Regions from separate parts of the Halomonas sp. hl-4 genome, predicted to be linked through region 1. Evidence: predicted binding sites of a transcription regulator. Region 1 holds the regulator's gene; each other region holds the start of a gene.

Region 1 (4,247 bases):
CGCGGCGGTAACGCTGCGTCATCACCAAATCCTGACCAGTCGCGCATGGGTTGCAGCGCTGAGCGAAGGCGCGCGAGGAAGCGACGCCGCCGAGCGCCGTCATCAGTTGCTGTACAACGTGGAGACCACGCTACCGCTCGATGTTGAAAGCCTGCGTTCGCTAGTCGAGTTTATCGGCAACCGGCCGATCGTCGGCTGGCAGCTTGAGCAGCGCCTCGCGCCGCTCGAGCAGGCGCTACGCCGCCATCTAGGGTTTGGCCTGCCCAATGCACGGGTGGATGTCACCAAGCTGCACCAGCGCCATCTGCGCCGCTTACACCCCCAGGCTGAGCAAGAAGATGAGCTAGCCAGAGCGCTAAACTGTTGGCAAGTGCCCAGCCAGGCGCCTCAGCGGGCGCTTGAAGATGCCACCGCCAGCGCGCTGCTGTATCTTCGCTTGCAGCGTACGGAGGTGGATGCTGCCCTGTAGTGGCAAGCAGTTGGGCGCTGGCGCTGGGAGTTGCTAGAATAGCGGTTGCTTCTTTTACCATCGGCAGTGCTTATACCATGCAACATCACCTTGATCATTTTGACCCAGCGTTGGCGACCCCTAATGCGGCACCCGGCTTCCCCGAAGCGGCTGTCGCTTCTGAATCCCACGCAGCCAAACAAAAACGCGAGTTCAATAAGCTACAAAAGCGTCTTCGCCGCGAAGTGGGCAATGCGATCATTGACTATCGCATGATCGATGAGGGCGATCGCGTTATGGTCTGCCTGAGCGGCGGCAAAGACAGTTATACAATGCTGGAGATGCTGCTCAGCCTGCAGCGCAATGCGCCGGTGAACTTCTCGCTGGTGGCCGTCAACATGGACCAGAAACAGCCGGGCTTTCCTGAGCATGTGTTGCCGACCTATCTCGAGCAACGCGGGGTGGAATACCACATTCTGGAGCGTGATACCTATTCGGTGGTGAAAGAGAAAACCCCGGAAGGCAAAACCACTTGCGCGCTATGTTCGCGCTTGCGCCGCGGTTCGCTGTACGGCTTTGCCGAAGAGATTGGCGCCACTAAGATTGCCCTGGGCCACCATCGGGAAGACATTCTTGAAACGCTGTTTTTAAATATGTTCTTCGGTGGCACGCTAAAATCAATGCCGCCCAAATTGCTTTCTGACGACGGCAAGAACATCGTTATCCGACCGCTGGCGTACTGCAAAGAGGCGGATATCGTTGAGTACGCCCAGCAAATGGCGTTCCCTATTATCCCTTGCAACCTTTGTGGCTCGCAGCCCAACCTACAGCGTCAAGTAGTGAAAGATATGCTGGCGGATTGGGATAAAAAACATCCCGGCCGATTGGAAAGTATGTTTAAAGCCGTCACCAATGTTGCGCCCTCGCAGCTTGCGGACCGCGATCTGTTTGACTTCGCCGGGCTAGAAGCCAAACAGGCTGAGTTAATGGCGGGGCGCATTCAGGCGCTCACTGTTGGCTAGGGAGCGGCGTCTTCTTCGGCAAGCTGCTGCAGTCTCGCTATATCAAGAATGCGTACCTCGCGGCCTGACACGTCCACCACTTCCTGAGATTGGAAGCGGCTTACAATCCGGCTGACGGTTTCCACAGCGAGCCCGAGATAGTTGCCGATATCCGCTCTGGGCATCGAGAGTCGAAAACTGTAGGGCGAGTAGCCCCGGCGGCGAAAACGGTCGGAAAGCGTGATCAGAAAGCTTGCCAGGCGCTGGTCGGCGGTTTTGCGGGACAGCAGCCGCATCATTCGCCGGTCATTACGCAGTTCTTTGCTCATGCTGCGGTATAGCTGGCCGCGTAGCTCGGGCAGCTTTTCAGACAAATGATCCAGTTGGTCAAACGGAATCTCGCATACCGTGGTGGTTTCCAGCGCGACCACGCTGCCGGGGTAATGGGGTTCATCGATAGCATCTAAGCCTACCAGTTCACTTGGCAGATAGAAGTTGGTCAGCTGTTCAAAGCCACCGCCTTCGCTGGTGACCTGTTTTAAGCTGCCTGAACGCACGGCATATACGCTGGTAAACGGCTCCCCCTGGCGAAAAAGCTGCTCGCCTTTTTTGAGCGGGGCGCGTCGCCGAATAATCGCATCAAACTGGTCTATATCTTCCAGTTCGAGCGCTAATGGCAGGCACAGCGAGCTTAAGCTGCAGGTTTGACAGCGTGCCTCATGTAGGATGGCACGCCGTTGGAGCATTGGTTCCAGCATGAGAGTCTCCGTCAGTGGCGCATGGCTTCATTATGTAAGCTGGAGCATATGGGCAGCAACCGTCAAACTATTTTTGAATAGCGCTGTTCGCTCTGATTAGCCAGGCGAGCATCAAACGCCATGGCTAAATGGCGAATTAGCAATCGCCCTAAAGGGGAAACGCGCAGCTTGTTGCCCTGTATATCCACTAGTCCATCGCGCTTTGCCTGGTCGAGAGAACTAAGCGCTAGGCGGAAATACTGGTGGGCATCAATCTGCCAGCGCTTGCCGAGCGCCGCCAAATCCAACTGCATGTCACACATCAAGCGCTCAATGGCATCGCGGCGAATCAGGTCGTCGCGACTCAGGCATACGCCACGCTGTGTGGCTAGCTGCCCTTGATCAATGGCTGACTGGTAAAGATTGAGCTGGCTGTTGTTTTGCGCATAACAATCGTCAAGGCGTGAAATGGCTGATACACCAAAGCCAATCAGATCGCACTGGGCGTGGCTGGAATAGCCCTGGAAGTTGCGCTGCAGCGTGCCGTTTTGCTGGGCAAGAACCAGGCTGTCGTCCGGTCGGGCAAAATGATCCATGCCGATATGCACATAACCGGCATCGGTGAGCATCTCGATGGTGACGCGCAGCATGGCCAGTTTCTCGTCGGCGTCGGGCAGGTCCTGCTGGCGAATGCGCCGCTGGGGCGGAAAACGCTCCGGAAGGTGGGCATAGTTGAACACCGACAGGCGCGCCGGGTTCAGTTCTATGACCTGGCGAAGCGTCTGTGCAAAACTGTTCGCCGTTTGCAGTGGTAGACCGTAGATAAGGTCCAGGTTGAGCGAGCGGAAGCCCAGTCGCTGGGCTTCGTCCATCAGCGTTTCGGTGAGTACCCGTGGCTGGTCACGGTTAATCGCTCGCTGTACCTGAGGATCAAAGTCCTGCACGCCCAGGCTCAGCCGGTTAAAGCCCAGCGATTGCAGATGACGCAGGGTTAACACATCGGCTTCGCGCGGGTCGATTTCAATGGCGTAGTCGCGCTCGGGGTCGCTGGACAGACCGAAGCGGGCATCCAGGCGGTCAATCAATTCGCTCATCTGGTCAAGCGTTAAAAAGGTTGGTGTGCCGCCACCCCAGTGCAGCTGCCTCACCGGTCGCCGGGTGTCGAGAGGCTGCGCTGCCAGCGCCATTTCACGGTCGAGCCTTGCCAGATAGGGTTCGGCAAGTGCGGTGTTCTTAGTGGCGATCTTGTTACAGGCACAGTAGAAACAGATCTTCCGGCAGAACGGAATATGTACATACAGCGATAGCGCTCGTTGAGCGTCGTTGCTGCGTGCCAGGGCAGAGGTAAAATCGTCGGCCGTAAACGCCTCGTCAAAGGACAGGGCGGTGGGGTAAGACGTATAGCGGGGGCCGCTTATTGCGTAGCGCTGGAGTAATGCGTCGCTCCACGTTGAAGTGGTCAAGGTGCTATCAGAAGCATCATCATTCACGGTGGTAGGCATGGGGCCATGCTCCAGGTCAAAGGCTTGACGCAAGGGTAGCGGCTGCCAGGCAACCCCGTGTTGAGCTACGTCAAGAAAAGCAGCGCCAGGTGGATGTTGGCGCATTCAGTCAAACAGCCCGGAGGGCCGCGTTGTGGAAACCCACTGGCCGCAGGAAACAAGCATCGATAAGCAGACGCTGGCGGAGGTGGTCGCCAAGCAGGTCAGCGGCTGTTTTTGGCTTGAGGGGATGGGGCCGCTCAGGCTTTATGGACAGGCCAGTCACGGCTGCCTGCTGTTGGCCCATGGCGCTGGCGCCGGGCACCGATCCGCTTTTATGCAGCAGTTTGCCAGTGCGTTAGCGCAGCATGGGTTGCAGGTGATTACGTTTGATCTTGGCTATATGCAGCAAATGCAGGCCACGGGAAAGCGCCGCCCTCCGCCCGCCATTGATCGCACGGTGGCGGAGTTGGCGCGTTGGTATGACGGCCTTGCCCCGCTAACGGCTAAGCCGCTTTGGCTCGGCGGCAAGTCGATGGGTGGCCGCGCGGCAAGCATGTTGGCCAGTCAGCAAGCTTGC
Region 2 (4,247 bases), 1.1 Mb from region 1:
TCTCGCCTTCACCTGCGGCAGCGATGATGTCCTCCAGATTCTCGTAGGGCGAGTCCTTGGGTACCAGATAAGCATTGCCTGGGTTAATAGATACGGCAGGCCCAATGGCGTACTTCTCGAAGATATCGCTGAAGCCTTCCACGCCGTATAAGTGGCCTAAATAGGCATAATCATGGAAGATCATCAGGGTATTACCGCGCGGATCTCGGTCCAGAGTGCGAAATGCCGCGTTCGCCCCAACCGCATCGACCTTCATGTTGATATCTAGATGCTCGGCTAGCTTGTCCACTACGAAACTGGAGTTCTGATAGGTGTCTGCCCCGGTCGACGTAGAGCCGATGACAACGCGGACATTACCTTTTAGCTCCTGGGCCAGGACAGCACCAGAGCTGGCGCTTATTGCCGCCATAAGCGCTACCGAACCTACACCTGTCATCATTTTTTTGGATACGATCATAACTTCACCTCATTCGCTCGTTGTTAATTTGTTATCACTTTGCGGTTTGATAAGGATTTTTACTTCGTATTATCGATTAGTTGCTTTAGTTGCCGACACTCGTCGGCAGACGGCATCGTCAATGGCGCGCGTACCTCGCCAGCCGGGCGACCGATAATCTCGGCACCCGCCTTAACCAGGCTCACGGCATACCCCGCTTTTTGATCCCGTAAATCGATAAACGGAATAAAAAACTCTTGGGTAATTTGCTTAACGATGTGGCTGTCCCCAGCACGGAGGGCTCGATAGAAGGCCACCGCCATATCGGGAACAAAATTGAAGACGGCCGAGGAGTATGTGTTAACGCCAATCGACAGATACGCTTCGGCGAAAATCTCGGCGGTAGGCACGCCACCGATATAGGTCAGACGGTCGCCCATAGTCTTGATGATTTTATTCAGCGCTTGAATATCGCCCTTGCCGTCTTTCAGACCGATCAAGTTCGGGCAGGCATCGGCCAACGCCTGGACAGACGCCGCGTTGAGGATGCCGTTACCCCGGTTGTAGTAGATAACGTTGATCGGTGTGGCATCGCAAATTTGCTTTGCATAGGCCACCAGGCCTTCCTGTGGGCATTCGGTTAAGTAGGGCGGCATTAGCAGAATGCCGTCGGCGCCGGCTTCTTCCGCGGCTCTGGCGAAGGCTTTTCCCGAGGCCACGCTTAACCCCGCGCTGGCAATCACCGGGAGCTTGCCATCGACCACATCGACAGCTGCACGTACCACCTGGCGGTATTCTTCCAGCGATAGGTTAAAAAACTCACCGGTGCCGCCGGCCACGAATACCGCTGAAATGTCGTGGTTAATAAACCAGGCAAGCCGCTCGCGGTAGCTGGCTTCATCGAACTGGCCGTTATCGTCGAAGTCGGTGATCGGGAACGAGAGTAGGCCATCACCGATCGCTTGTATTACGTCTTGTTTGGAAAACTTCACGCCACCATCCTCATGCTTCCCTCGTAGAAGTGTGCCAACACCCATTCGCGAGGCTTAAAATCGTGACAACCTCTTAGTTGTCATACATCATACAAGTTAAAAACTAATCGCCCCCGTCGGGTTAAGCAAGTCGGCCATCGCAAAATACAACCAAAGTTTAACCACCTCTCCCATAGGCTAAGCGCGACGCTTATGCAGCCTCATATCACGCAATTCAACCATTAACAGCGACTTAGGCGTTTATAGTCAGCGCCGCACTCTGCTAAGGGAGTGTGGGCGGTTTCGGGGTATTTTTTGCTCATACCTTGGAGCTAACGTTATTTATTAGAAAATCATGAAGGGAAGGTAAACATCTAGCATTCGCGACCCCCTGCTGCATCAGGGGGCCTGTAAGTGCGTATCCTAGGCGCGTCATTTTTTGATCAACGTCCAGAAGGCGGTTCAAAATCTCGAAAATCTCGCGAAGTGCCGTATTGGCGCAAGTCAGCAATTGCCACCGTCAGGTTTTGCGCTCAATACGGCAATGTACAAGAGGTTACTCCTGAAGGGGCTCAAGGGGCTCCCACTCGGTGCGGTTGGCCAGAAATTCTGGGCGAGGCCGGTTACCGCAGTAAGGGTCGTGAAGTGTATTTTCAACACTATTGTAGACAAAGAACAGGTTACTTCTTGGCCAGCAGGACATGTTGATATTGGAGCCGTGCATGGTATTGCTTTCGAAAATTACCAGAGACCCTGCTGGGCCTTTGGGTGCTTCAATATCGTTTTCAAGCATTATCTCGCGAAGGCTGCTCGCGGGCGGCACCCCTACCTCTTGGCTTTTCAGCGACTCTTTGTAGTTATTTTCCGGCGTTCGTCCCACACAGGGAACAAAGTACCGGTGCGAGCCGGGAATCAGCATCAGCGGACCGTTAAACTCGCCGTTGTCAGTGAGGACGATTGAACAACTTAGCGCACGCATACGCGGCATGCCGTCTTCGCTATGCCATGTTTCAAAGTCCGAATGCCACTCAAACCCCTTACCTTTGAACCCTGGCTTATAGTTGATCCGTGACTGATGGATATAGACATCACTGCCCAGCAATTGCTTAACGATCGCCAGCAACTTTGGATCTCGAGTCAGGCGCTGGAAGCGTTTTGATACTTGATGGATACCGAACACCGTGCGTATCTCTTCACGCCCTGGTTCAAGAATAGTCCCTTCGGAGAGCTTCAGATCAGCATCGTCTTCATACTCACGTAGCTCTTGAAGAAAAGCCTGCATATCGTCAGCATCATAAAACCCTTCAAATGAGAGGAAGCCTTTTCTCTCATACTCATCAATTTGCGACCTGTCCAATGGGCCATTCGCAAGCTGAGACTCATCGCCATATACCACTGGGTCGATGCGCTCAAACATTCCCAACTTTCGTTCCAAGCGAGTGGGGAAAAGATCTTGGGTATCATTCATGGCAAACTCCTCCGTTAGTATGCATGTCAGAAAGCGCGTTCAGGCGCCACTTTTAAAACGTAGACGCCAAAACACGCCTCAGCAATGACGCCCTATCCGCGTTAGAAACGTTTCAGCTATGCATGCGTTTAAAATCAGCTGCTAAGCGAAGATAAGTAGCCAAAGAGGCAGCATAAGAAGAGAGGCACTAACAGAGATTAGAAAAAAGAAAGCCGCTCCAAAGGAGCGGCAAAAGACCGTGACTAGCAATGAGAGGGAGAAACCATGACAGGAAACTGTCGCTTTCTGTCGTGGTCTGTGGCGTCTCATCAAACGCCACAACCACAATGTAATCGTTCTCATTTACCGCGTCAACACAAATACGAATATTTTTTATTTAGTTTTTCATCCGCTCGCCAGTTGAAGCCAAACGGGCAGCGTCAGCATCGCCAACAGCGTTTGACCGGTAATAATCGCCGCCATCAATTCAGCATCGCCGCCCAGTTGGCGGGCCAAAATATACGCCGACGTAGCGGTAGGCAGCGCGGCAAACAGCAACGCGACATCACGGCTCACCGTATCCAGACCTACTAGCCAAGAGAGCCCCAGCACCAGTGCCGGCATGAGTATCAGCTTGACACTGTTAGTGGCCAGCACACCGCGGTCAACACGCAGCAGCGCGGCCGGGCGCAACGCCACGCCGACAGCGACCAGACCAAGCGGCAAAGCAGCGCGGCCTAATAGGTCGACGGTAGCGTGGCTCCAACCCGGAAGCCCTATGCCTGAAAGATTCAGCGCAATGCCCAGTAAACACGCCAGAATCAAAGGGTTTTTGATCAGCGCCATAATGCTTTTGCCGAGGCTGGTGTTACCCAGCGTACCTGCGGCCACAAAGCTGGCCACGCACATGATGTTGACCACCGGCACCATCAGCGCCACCGCAACGGCGGCAGTGGTAGCGCCTGCGCTGCCGTGCAAAGCCGCCGCCCCGGCCACCCCTACGTATGTATTGAATCGCACGGCACCTTGAAACACCGACGTAAACGCCGCTGGCGTCAACTTCAGCTGTGTTCTCAACCGCCACAGCAATACGCCAAATATGGCCATCGCGCCAAGCAGTACCAGGGCCAGGCGGGTAACGGGCACTTGGCTTACATCCGCTGTTGCCAGCGTCGCCACCAGCATGGCAGGAAACAGCACAAAATAGATCAGCCGCTCTATATGCGGCCAGAACGTATCGCTGGGCCAGCGTTTAACGCCCAGTGCCGCGCCCAGTAATATCAATAGAAACAAGGGGCCAAGGGCACCGCTAATGCTTTCCAATGGAGTACCTTATCCTTTTGTTCGACCTCGCCGTGACAGTCACGGGTTTACTGTTACTATGAGAATAGTT
Region 3 (4,247 bases), 1.5 Mb from region 1:
TAAGGTGAATGATGATGCATGCAGTTTTTTATGCTTAGTGTTTTTCTTTAATTGCTGATAGTAGGTTCTTGATGTTTAATTTAATTAAAGGCTATTGATAAAAATAAATTTTTTTATTTTTGCTTTACATAACTGCCAGGAGCATCTTCTATCGGTATATAAGTTGTCGACCCAACCTTAGGTGCTTTGTTAAAAGGACCTGATTTGTCTGCTAACCAAGTTTGCCAAGCGTTCCACCAAGAACCTGGGTGAATAACGGTACTCTGTAACCAAGTGTCGGGGTCAATGTAAATATCGTTCTCATATGACGTCGTCATACGATAATGCCGGTGAGTGTATCCGGGAGGGCTGATAATGCCTGCGTTATGGCCACCGCTGGTAAGTAGAAAAGTAATTTCGGGTGCATCTGAAAGCAGGTTCAATCTATAAGTAGATCGCCACGGAGCAACATGATCCCATTCTGTTCCAACGCAAAATATGGGTACCTGTATATCGCTAAGCGCTACCGGACGGTCATCTACTCTAAATCGGCCTTCGGCTAAATCATTATTTAAAAAAAGGTTGCGTAAATATTCTGAATGCATGCGGTAGGGCATGCGCGTTGCGTCAGTATTCCAGGCCATTAAGTCGTTAATGGGATTTCTCGTGCCCAGCAGATATTCATTTACAATTCGAGACCATACCAAATCGTTAGAACGAAGAATCTGAAATGCTCCTGACATTTGTTTGGTATCAAGAATGCCCTGAGACCACATCATATCTTCAAGGAAAGCGAGTTGCTTCTCATCGATAAATAACATTAGTTCGCCAGCTTCTCGAAAATCGGTCTGTGCGGCAAATAGTGTCATCGACGCTAAGCGATCATCGTTATTACGCGCCATCGTCGCTGCAGTAATGGCTAGCAGCGTTCCGCCTAAACAGTAGCCGACACCATGTACCTTCTGATTGGGAATGAGGTGCCGGATAATATCGAGACTCTCTGAAATGCCTTGCTGGCGATAGTCATCCATGCCGATATTACGATCCTCGGCGGTTGGATTACGCCAGGAAATCATAAACACGGTATGACCATGATCAACCAGGTACTTGACTAGCGAGTTGTGAGGTGAGAGGTCGAGGATGTAATACTTCATGATCCACGCTGGCACGATCAGCGTCGGAATAGCGTGCACCTTATCCGTGGTAGGCGTGTACTGGATCAGTTCGATCAGATGATTGCGATACACGACTTTACCTGGTGTGATCGCTACATCCTGCCCGACTATATACTCTTCAGTACCGGCTGGCCTTTTGCCAAGATAATGATTCTGGAGATCTTCATAGTAGTGTTGCATTCCCTGAACCAAGTTGGTCCCTCCGCTGAAAAAGGTGTTTTTTAATACAACGGGATTAGTCATTAAGTAGTTGGAGGGTGAAAACACGTCAAGCCATTGGCGAGCGCCAAACTCTACGGCCCGCTCGTGATGAGGGGAGAGACCACTGACGTTGGTAGTGGCGTTGTACCACCACTGCTGCTGCAGCAGAAAACCTTGGTAAAGCAAGTTATAGGGATAGTAGCGCCAGCTAGGATCGCGAAAACGTCGGTCTTGAGGTAAGGGGTCAATACAAGGGCTCGCATTTGGGTCAAAGGCCGAATGGCTAGCCCAAGATAACAAGCGGAGCTGTTTCTTGATGGCTTTTTGCAGTAACAAAGATTGCGTTCCGGGCGAAAGCGCCGTGCTAGATAGCCAGTCCAAGTAAGTTAACATTACTGATGCCGGAGAAATGCCCAATGTCATTCCAGCCAGTGAAGCACGCACCAGTCTGTCCATATTTTGGTGCTGGTTGTCGTTGAAAAACATGCATATTATCCTTAAAAACCGATGAGTGAGAATCGAAATAGCCATCCAATATTAATCAACCAATATGTAAGATGGTTATGAATATAATTATGATAGTTATTTTTGGCTGTGTATGTAGCTAATGCCCCTTTTTTATAAAGTTGTCTAGGTAAAAAATTTTTAAAATATATTATCTTAGTGAAATTTAAAGAAAAATAAGTGGTTTTTTATCATTATAAAAAAGCGATATTTTTTGCTCTATGTCAATTTTGTCTCAAGATAGTGCTTTTTTGGTATGTTTGTCATGCTTCAAAAGAAGAGTGGCTGGACTATAAATAGAAAGTGGTTTTTAACTATGACTCAGGCCCGTATAAATAAGGAGTATCGAAATGGCAAAATCATCTACCAAGTCTGATGTGTCTGTTCCAGATGCAAGTAAAATGCCTGCCAGTCGCTTTTCAAGCCCATTGGAAGAGTTTGATCGAATGATGGAAGGCTTTTTTGAGCGAAACTGGATGAAACCTTTTTTTAAAGATGATTCGGTAAAAGAGCGTCTTGGTTTTTTTGGGCAGCACAATCCAAAAGTGGACATTATTGATCGTGAAAAAGAAATTATCGTGCGTGCTGAAATGCCAGGGGTTGATCGTAAGGATTTAGTCATTGAAGTCACAGAACATTCCTTGATGTTGAAGTGTGAGCGTTCTGGTAAGGCAGACGAGAAAAAGGATGAATATTATCATTCAGAAATTTGGCAAGGTTCTTTTTCAAGAACGATTGGTTTGCCTGTTGAGGTAGATACGCAACATGCAGACGCCAAATTTAAAGACGGCATACTAACAATAACATTGCCTAAAGTTAAACAACCATTAAGGCGGAAGTTAGAGGTCAGTTGAATATACGTCTTTGTAAAATGTGAAGTGATATCTTCGCTTAGACAGGGTGTCGTAAATAGGTAATGAAATACCATGTTGCGACGAATAATTTATCTATCGAATAAAAGGAATACTGCTATGTTGAAATCAGACGCTCAAATTCAAAAAGATGTACTTGCTGAGCTCGGATGGGAGCCATCCGTTCGTGCTTCAGATATTGGAGTAGAAGTTAAAGGTGGCATTGTAACTTTGGCGGGCCATGTCGATAGCTATGCAGAAAAATGGCATGCTGAAACGGCAGCGCAGCGTGTCAGCGGTGTGAAGGGTGTTGCCATAGAAATTGATGTAAAACTACCGGGTAATGCAAAGCGTACAGATGCGGATATCGCTCGTGCTGTTAAAAACACACTAGAGTGGAATATATTCGTTCCAAATGACCCATTAAAAGTAATGGTTGAAAACGGCTGGGTGACTCTTTCCGGTATGGTGCCTTGGGATTATCAACGTCGCTTAGCGGAAACATCTATACGTTACTTAGCAGGTGTGGTTGGTGTGAGTAATCAAATTGTTATTAAGCCTAACCTTTCTGCTGCGGCAGTTAGAGTTGATATTGAAAACTCACTTAAACGAAAGGCTATCCAAGATGCTAATGCGATTAAAGTGGAAGTCCATGATCACGATGTTAAAATTAGTGGTAAGGTAGATAGTTTAGTGGAAAGAGACTTGATAAACCACGCGGTATGGAACTCTCCCGGCGTATGGACTGTAACGGACAATATAAGAACTTAATTCAGTGGTGCTCAGATATTTTGCAGGGCTATTAGATTGACCGTATTAGTTCGATGGCCCTGCGTGTTTGCATTTTCTTGTTTAACGCCAGACTAAACCTGGAAGGTTTTCTGCACCGAATCCTCTGTAAAAAGGTATATAGTTTTCTCAGGAAGAGTTTTTAGTAGTTGAGTTTGATATGATTTAAAAAGCGTATTATCGCTCATAAGGCAAATAGATAGAGTGTCAAAGTAACTCGAAACTATAAGGAATTCTGGTATGCAGCTGGTCTGCCCTTCATGTGGAACTACTAACCGTATACAAGCCGAACGATTGCACGATTCGCCTGTTTGCGGACGGTGCAAGACTGCGTTGATGAATGCTGAGCCTGTGAGCCTCAGTGATACCACTCTACATAAGTTTATTTCAGGTACAGAATTACCTGTACTAGTAGACTTCTGGGCAGCCTGGTGTGGCCCATGCAAGGCAATGGCACCTAGTTTCGCCGCTACAGCTAGGCAGATGCCAGGGGTTCGATTTGTCAAAGTGGATAGCGACGCCGCACCGGCGGCCAACGCGCTTTACAATATTCGCAGTATTCCCACGCTAATCCTGTTCGAAGGTGGTAAAGAGATAGCACGTCTTGTCGGAGCGTCATCGGAAGCGCAGCTTGTGACTTGGATTCATCAAAACCTAAAAGTCATGCGTCACTAGATTAGGTGTATTCGAACACATGCTGGCAAAGCGACTCCCGGTTCATCATCGGCTCGTAGTGGATTGCTTCTAC

What was found. Region 1 encodes FNR, which switches genes on or off when oxygen is low (the NO sensors DNR and NnrR bind a similar motif). Its sites were predicted from a motif close to TTGATNTANATCAA; they were not measured.
Region 2: kdgD (5-dehydro-4-deoxyglucarate dehydratase) is a predicted target of FNR. The motif match lies at 1,506-1,519, and genes of this name have one in related genera.
Region 3: CPH17_RS09830 (Hsp20/alpha crystallin family protein) is a predicted target of FNR. The motif match lies at 2,074-2,087, and genes of this name have one in related genera.

Annotation. Positions count from the first base shown of each region.
Region 1 covers NZ_LT907845.1:3,556,076-3,560,322, forward strand. The annotation lists gene CPH17_RS16685 (DNA polymerase III subunit epsilon) at 1-469, shown strand, start outside; gene ttcA (tRNA 2-thiocytidine(32) synthetase TtcA) at 547-1,470, shown strand; gene fnr (fumarate/nitrate reduction transcriptional regulator Fnr) at 1,467-2,207, opposite strand; gene hemN (oxygen-independent coproporphyrinogen III oxidase) at 2,270-3,688, opposite strand; gene CPH17_RS16705 (alpha/beta fold hydrolase) at 3,822-4,247, shown strand, end outside.
Region 2 covers NZ_LT907845.1:2,447,361-2,451,607, forward strand. The annotation lists gene CPH17_RS11570 (ABC transporter substrate-binding protein) at 1-457, opposite strand, end outside; gene kdgD (5-dehydro-4-deoxyglucarate dehydratase) at 517-1,428, opposite strand; gene thpD (ectoine hydroxylase) at 1,964-2,875, opposite strand; gene CPH17_RS11585 (AEC family transporter) at 3,260-4,177, opposite strand.
Region 3 covers NZ_LT907845.1:2,059,855-2,064,101, reverse strand. The annotation lists gene CPH17_RS09835 (PHA/PHB synthase family protein) at 114-1,841, opposite strand; gene CPH17_RS09830 (Hsp20/alpha crystallin family protein) at 2,210-2,713, shown strand; gene CPH17_RS09825 (BON domain-containing protein) at 2,831-3,481, shown strand; gene trxC (thioredoxin TrxC) at 3,740-4,174, shown strand; partial or broken gene CPH17_RS20260 (transposase) at 4,182-4,247, opposite strand, start outside.